DNA from 3 places in the Paraburkholderia sp. BR10872 genome. Region 3 is predicted to be linked to each of the others. Evidence: predicted binding sites of a transcription regulator. Region 3 holds the regulator's gene; each other region holds the start of a gene.
The links. The regulator HrcA, encoded in region 3, represses chaperone genes, less so after heat shock. The targets are predictions, from matches to a motif close to TTAGCACTCNNNNNNNNNGAGTGCTAA.
Positions count from the first base shown of each region.

Region 1 (2,269 bases), on a different contig from region 3:
TCGAGTTCGGCGACCTGCTTGTCCGGGTTGTTGATGAAGTACGGCGAGAGATAGCCGCGATCGAACTGCAAGCCCTCCACGACGTCGAGTTCGTCGGCGAGCGACTTGCCGTCTTCCACCGTGATCACGCCTTCCTTGCCCACGCGATCGATCGCCTCGGCAATGCGCTGGCCAATCGACTCCTCGCCGTTGGCCGAAATCGTCGCGACCTGCGCAATCTCCTTGCTCGTCGTGGTGGGCTTGCTGATCTTCCTGAGTTCTTCAACGGCGGCCACCACCGCCTTGTCGATGCCGCGCTTCAGGTCGAGCGGGTTGAGCCCCGCCGCCACGTACTTCTGCCCTTCGCGCACGATCGCCTGCGCAAGCACGGTGGCGGTCGTGGTGCCGTCGCCCGCTGCGTCGCTCGTTTTCGAGGCGACTTCCTTGACGACCTGCGCGCCGATGTTCTGGAGCTTGTCGGCCAGTTCGATTTCCCTGGCGACCGAAACGCCGTCCTTGGTCACGACGGGCGCACCGAAGCTGCGTTCGAGCACGACGTTGCGGCCCTTCGGGCCGAGCGTGACCTTGACGGCGTCGGCGAGCAGGTTCACGCCTTCGATGAGTTTGGTGCGGGCGATGTCGCCGAATACGATGTCTTTGGCTGCCATGATGACGTGCTCTCTCAGGTTCTCGCTTATTGATTGACGACTGCGACGATGTCTTCTTCGCGCAGCACGAGGAGTTCGTTGCCGTCGACCTTCACGGTCTGGCCCGCGTATTTGCCGAACAGCACGCGGTCTCCCGCGTTCAGGTCCGGCGCAATGCGGCGGCCGTCGTTGTCGCGGCGGCCCGGTCCCACGGCCAGCACTTCGCCCTGGTCGGGCTTTTCGGCGGCGCTATCGGGAATGACGATGCCCGAAGCGGTGCGGGTTTCCTGGTCGAGTCGTTTGACGATCACGCGATCGTGCAGTGGGCGCAGGCTCATGGGTGGCTTCCTTGCGGTTATCTCTCGGTTATTCGCGGTGAAAATGGCACTCGCCTCGTGCGAGTGCTGATGGAAAACCGAGTATAGAAAGCCGGCGCGCGCCGCTCCAATAACGGATTGGCAGATCGATATCTCACGAACGGGCTTATCGATATCGCGCGGAAGTGGAAAACGGAAAGGAGAGAGGAAAAGAGGAAGCGGAGCGGCGTCAGGCAACGCCGCTCCGGAGTCGTGTTACTGCCGCGGCGCCAGACCGCGAACGACCGACACGAGCGCATCGACCTCTTCGCACGTGTTGTAGAACGCGAGCGAGGGCCGCACGGTGGCTTCCAGACCGAAACGGCGCAGAATGGGCTGGGCGCAATGATGCCCCGCGCGCACTGCAATGCCTTCGCGGCTCAGCGCCTGCCCCACCTCTTCGGTGCTGTAGCCCTTCAGCACGAACGACAGCACGCTGGCCTTGTCGCGAGCCGTGCCCACGAGGCGCACGCCCGGCACCGGCGCGAGCACGCTCGTTGCGTAGGCAAGCAGATCGTGCTCGTAACGCGCGATGTTTTCGATGCCGACGCGGCTCACATAGTCCAGCGCGGCGCCCAGCCCCACCGCATCGGCGATATTGCCGGTGCCCGCTTCGAAGCGCGACGGCGGCGGCTGGAACACCGTCCGCTCGAACGTCACGTCCTGAATCATGTTGCCGCCGCCCTGCCATGGCGGCATGTTTTCCAGCACCTCGCGCTTGCCGTACACCACGCCGATGCCGGTCGGCCCATAGATCTTGTGGCCCGAGAACACGAAGAAGTCCGCATCGAGCGCCTGCACGTCCACCCGCATGTGCGAAATCGACTGCGCGCCGTCGACCAGCGCCTTCGCGCCCGCACGATGCGCAAGCTCCACGATCTCGTCCACCGGCACGACCGTGCCCAGCGCGTTCGACACCTGCGTGACCGAGACGATCTTCGTGCGGTCGTTGAGCAGTTTGCGGTACTCGTCCAGCAGCACCTGGCCCGAATCGTCGACCGGAATGACGCGCAGCCTGGCGCCCTTGAGCGCGGCGAGCTGCTGCCACGGGACGATGTTCGCGTGGTGCTCGAGATGCGAGACGATGATCTCGTCGCCCTCGCCCACGTTCTGCACGCCCCAGGTCTTCGCGATCAGGTTGATCGCCTCGGTCGTGCCGCGCACGAACACGATCTCTTCGGGCGACGATGCATTGATGAAGCGCTGCACCGTCTTGCGCGCATGCTCGTACGCGTCGGTCGCTCTCGCCGCGAGCGTGTGCGCCGCGCGGTGAATGTTCGAGTTCTC
Region 1 covers NZ_JBFRCN010000062.1:304-2,572, forward strand. Annotated here, with positions in the region: partial or broken gene groEL (chaperonin GroEL) at 1-647, opposite strand, end outside; gene AB4Y43_RS33940 (co-chaperone GroES) at 674-964, opposite strand; gene AB4Y43_RS33945 (family 2A encapsulin nanocompartment cargo protein cysteine desulfurase) at 1,199-2,269, opposite strand, start outside.
Region 1: the regulator HrcA is predicted to act here: its motif matches at 1,008-1,034, upstream of AB4Y43_RS33940 (co-chaperone GroES).

Region 2 (2,269 bases), on a different contig from region 3:
TCGCGACTTGTTCCAGAACCGGCAGCAGATCACGGATGTTCGAGATCTTCTTGTCGAACAGCAGGACGAACGGGCTTTCCAGCACGGCGACTTGCTTGTCCGGGTTGTTGATGAAGTACGGCGAGAGGTAGCCGCGGTCGAACTGCATACCTTCGACGACTTCCAGCTCGTCTTGCAGCGACTTGCCGTCTTCGACGGTGATGACGCCTTCCTTGCCAACCTTGTCCATCGCTTCAGCGATACGGTCGCCGATCGACGTGTCGCTGTTTGCCGAGATCGAGCCGACTTGAGCGATTTCCTTGTTGGTCGTGCAGGGCTTGCTGACCTTGCGCAGCTCTTCGATTGCTGCTGCGACGGCCTTGTCGATGCCGCGCTTCAGGTCCATCGGGTTCATGCCCGATGCGACGTACTTCATGCCTTCGCGAACGATCGACTGGGCCAGAACCGTAGCCGTCGTCGTGCCGTCACCGGCGTTGTCGCTGGTCTTGGAAGCAACTTCCTTGACCATTTGCGCGCCCATGTTCTGGAGCTTGTCCTTGAGCTCGATTTCCTTTGCGACCGAGACACCGTCCTTGGTGACCGTCGGGCCGCCGAACGAGCGCTCGAGCACCACGTTGCGGCCCTTCGGACCCAGCGTGACCTTCACTGCGTTGGCGAGAATGTTCACGCCTTCAACCATCTTGGAACGGGCGGAATCGCCGAACACGACGTCTTTAGCTGCCATCTTCTAACTCCTTGAATTCTTGAATAGTGAGCGGTGGAATGAACTTACTTGTTCACCACGGCCATGATGTCTTCTTCACGCATCACGAGCAGTTCGTTGCCATCGACCTTGACGGTCTGGCCAGCGTACTTGCCGAACAGAACGCGATCGCCGACCTTCACGTCGAGCGCGATCAGGGCGCCCTTGTCGTCGCGCTTGCCCGGGCCGATGGCCAGGACTTCGCCTTGATCCGGCTTTTCTGCCGCTGCGTCCGGGATCACGATGCCCGAAGCGGTCTTGGTTTCTTGATCCAGGCGCTTGACGATCACGCGATCATGCAAAGGACGAAGGTTCATGGATAGATCCTCTCTTGATTAGGACTTGAAGCGACTCAAGAAAACCTGGCTGCCGACTACCGCCAGCCAGAGATGTTGTTCGCACCGGAGTTGTTAGCACTCTCATGCGGTGAGTGCTAATTATATGGACGGGGAGTGACAAATTCAAGAAGGGGCGGAATGGCGAATTTCCGCTGGAATTGATTCAACCGCAGAGGCACTCTTGCTAGTTCAGGTTGGAACTATTGGATGTCAAGATTGAGTGCCATATCAAAATATTCTTCAATAAAAACAATAGGATAGGTCGCCTCGACATCAGACCCCATAAGAAACCGTATGATTCTGGAAGCCACGGCATCCAGCAAGCGGGCCCGGGCTGCCGGGTCCTCGGGGACGTCTCTCGGGGAAATCCCCGATCTTGCCATGATTCGGCGCGATTTATATGCGCAAGCGGTTTGTTGGCGCCCTACTGCTCGCAGGCAGCGCATATGTGCGGTAGGCAACACCGGCAATCAACGGATGAACGGAAAATCACTCATATGATCTTTCGAGCGGCTGCGCCCGGTCGGGCACCGCCGCTCTCCTGCGCATGCAGATCGTGAGTTCCGCGAGGCTTCGCCGATCGCTTCAACGACGATCCTGAACATGCCGAAATGGCGTCGCCATGACGGTGGAACGACAGCATGTCAGTTCAGATGACTCGCAACCAGAGTTTCCCCGCACCATGCAAGTTCTGTGGCGGGACGCTCTATCAGCACGTCGATTCCTGCCCTTATTGCGGCACGGATCGCCCGCTCGACGCGGCTGCGCACGCGCGCCCGAAAGCCACCTTAAGAGTCATCGGTTCCGCGGCAGCGCCTATGCCTGCCGTTGCAAAGGCGTCGCTCGCCGGCGCGGCCGCATCCCATCGCCCGGCGGTGCACGCAGACTATTTGCACCACTATCAACTCGAGGAACACCGGCCGTTCTGGCGCACCGGTAAAGGGCGCTTCGTGAAGGGCGTTTTGCTCGCCTGGTTCATTGTCGCAATCGCATACGCTGCGTTTCTGCTATACGGCGAAAGGCGCGGCCAGGAAAGAGAAGTACGCGTCACGCGCGCGAGCCTCGCGGAGAAAAGCTTGCCAAGCGCGAATGCCACACTTCCACGTGGCGCGAACAATCAGGCAGCGCGCGAGATACAGCGCGACAGCGCACCTGCGGAGCAACGCCGCGAGGATGCGCTGCAAAGCGC
Region 2 covers NZ_JBFRCN010000007.1:148,839-151,107, forward strand. Annotated here, with positions in the region: gene groL (chaperonin GroEL) at 1-724, opposite strand, end outside; gene groES (co-chaperone GroES) at 769-1,059, opposite strand.
Region 2: the regulator HrcA is predicted to act here: its motif matches at 1,153-1,179, upstream of groES (co-chaperone GroES).

Region 3 (2,269 bases):
ATGCCGATGAGCGGCGTGCGGTAGGGTGCGAGCTGGCGGCCCATGCCGAGCATCGTGCCGTCGCCGCCGAGCACGACGGCCACGTCCGCGCGCGCGCCGATTTCGGACGGCTGCAGCGCGGGATAGCCTTGCGCGCCGATTTCCTCTGCGGTTTGCGCTTCGAACACGACCTCGAAGCCGCGCTTCGAAATGGTCTGGGCGAGCGCCGTCAGCGGCTCGGCAATGCCTGGCGTATTGCTGCGCCCAACGAGCGCAACCGTCTTGAACTGGCTCTGGATCTTCTGGATCTGCATGCCGGCATTACACCATAGTCAGGTCACGAAAAGAACCTGGCGCAAGCCGGGCGCGGCCCGCCAGGCCTTGCGCGCCGCGCCCTCCCGCCCGAAGCCGGTGACACGGCGATGACAACGCGCGATGTGCCAGACGATGTGCCATGCAACATGCCCGGCGGTAACGGCCGAAACCGGGCCGCCCCGCGCTGCGGGCCTGCCAGTCTGGCCCGACCTGGCGGCGCACTCGCGGCCAACCCGCCATTAGGCTAAAATTTTGAGTCATGCTAGATCCCCGCGCACAAACCCTCCTCAAGACGCTGATCGAGCGCTACATCGCCGAAGGTCAGCCGGTCGGCTCGCGCACGCTGTCGCGCTATTCCGGCCTGGAACTGAGCCCGGCGACGATCCGCAACGTCATGTCGGACCTCGAGGAGCTGGGTCTCGTGTCCAGCCCGCATACCTCGGCCGGGCGTGTGCCCACGCCGCGCGGCTATCGCCTGTTCGTCGACACCATGCTCACCGTCGAGCCCAGTTCGGACGACGACGCGCTCACGCGGGCGGTAAAGACCACGCTGCGCCCCGGCGAGCCGCAGAAAGTGGTGGCGGCGGCGGCCAGCGTGCTCTCGAACCTCTCGCAGTTCGCGGGCGTGGTGCTGACGCCCCGGCGCAGCCACGTGTTCAAGCAGATCGAGTTCATGCGCCTGTCCGACAAGCGCATCCTGCTCATCATCGTGACGCCCGAAGGCGACGTGCAGAACCGCATCATGGCGACGCAGCGCGACTTCACGCCTTCCGAGCTCATCGAAGCCTCGAATTACATCAACGCGCACTTCGCGGGCCTGTCGTTCGACGAGGTGCGCCGCCGCCTGCGCGAGGAAATCGACGCGCTGCGCGGCGACATGACCACGCTCATGCACGCGGCCGTGACCGCGAGCACCGAAGAGCCCGAAAGCGGCGACACCTTGCTCATTTCCGGCGAGCGCAACCTGCTCGAAGTGGCCGACCTTTCCTCGGACATGGCGCGCCTGCGCAAGCTCTTCGACGTATTCGACCAGAAAACCAGCCTGCTGCAGCTGCTCGACGTCTCGAGCCACGCGCAGGGTGTGCAGATTTTCATCGGAGGCGAGTCGCAACTCGTGCCGATCGAGGAAATGAGCGTGGTGACGGCTCCCTACGAGGTGAACGGCAAGATCGTCGGCACGCTCGGCGTGATCGGACCGACGCGCATGGCGTACAACCGCGTGATTCCGATCGTCGACATCACGGCGCGCCTGCTCTCGCTCACGCTCAGCCAGAACTGAGCGCCGCATCGGGCACCGGGCATCGGACCACCCTCTTTCCGACGATCATCCCTCGAAAGGCGTGGCGCGCGCCATCGGCCGAATCGCCAACGTGCGGTGAGTCGCCGCGTCGCGGGTCCGGTTTGGCCCGCCAGGACCGCCCGCTATAATGCTTGTTTCATGCAACCGTTGCTGCGCATTCGCGCGGCGCCACTGATCGCCTATGCGTTTCGACCTGGAGCGGCCTTCGCAGTCCGCCGCGGCGCATCGCGTCGCCGTGCTGCTCATCAACCTGGGCACGCCGGACGCGCCCACGCCGCGCGCCGTGCGCCGCTATCTCGCGCAGTTTCTGTCCGATCCGCGCGTGGTCGAGATTCCGGCGCCGATCTGGCAGGTCATCCTGCGCACGCTGATCCTGCCGTTTCGCGGCCGGTCGTCGGCGAAGAAGTACGCGGCGGTCTGGACGCCCGAGGGTTCCCCGCTGCGCGTGCATACGCAGAAGCAGACCGACGGCCTGCGCCATCTGCTGCAAATCAACGACTACACGGTCCTCGTCGATTACGCGATGCGCTACGGCACGCCCGACATCCCGGCGATGCTGAACCAGCTCAAGCTCGCGGGCGCGGAACGCATCCTGCTCATGCCGATGTATCCGCAGTACTCGGCGTCGACCACGGCCACGGCGTTCGACGCGGCCTTCGCCGCGCTGCGCCGCAT
Region 3 covers NZ_JBFRCN010000005.1:134,731-136,999, forward strand. Annotated here, with positions in the region: gene AB4Y43_RS06295 (NAD kinase) at 1-293, opposite strand, end outside; gene hrcA (heat-inducible transcriptional repressor HrcA) at 554-1,573, shown strand; gene hemH (ferrochelatase) at 1,776-2,269, shown strand, end outside.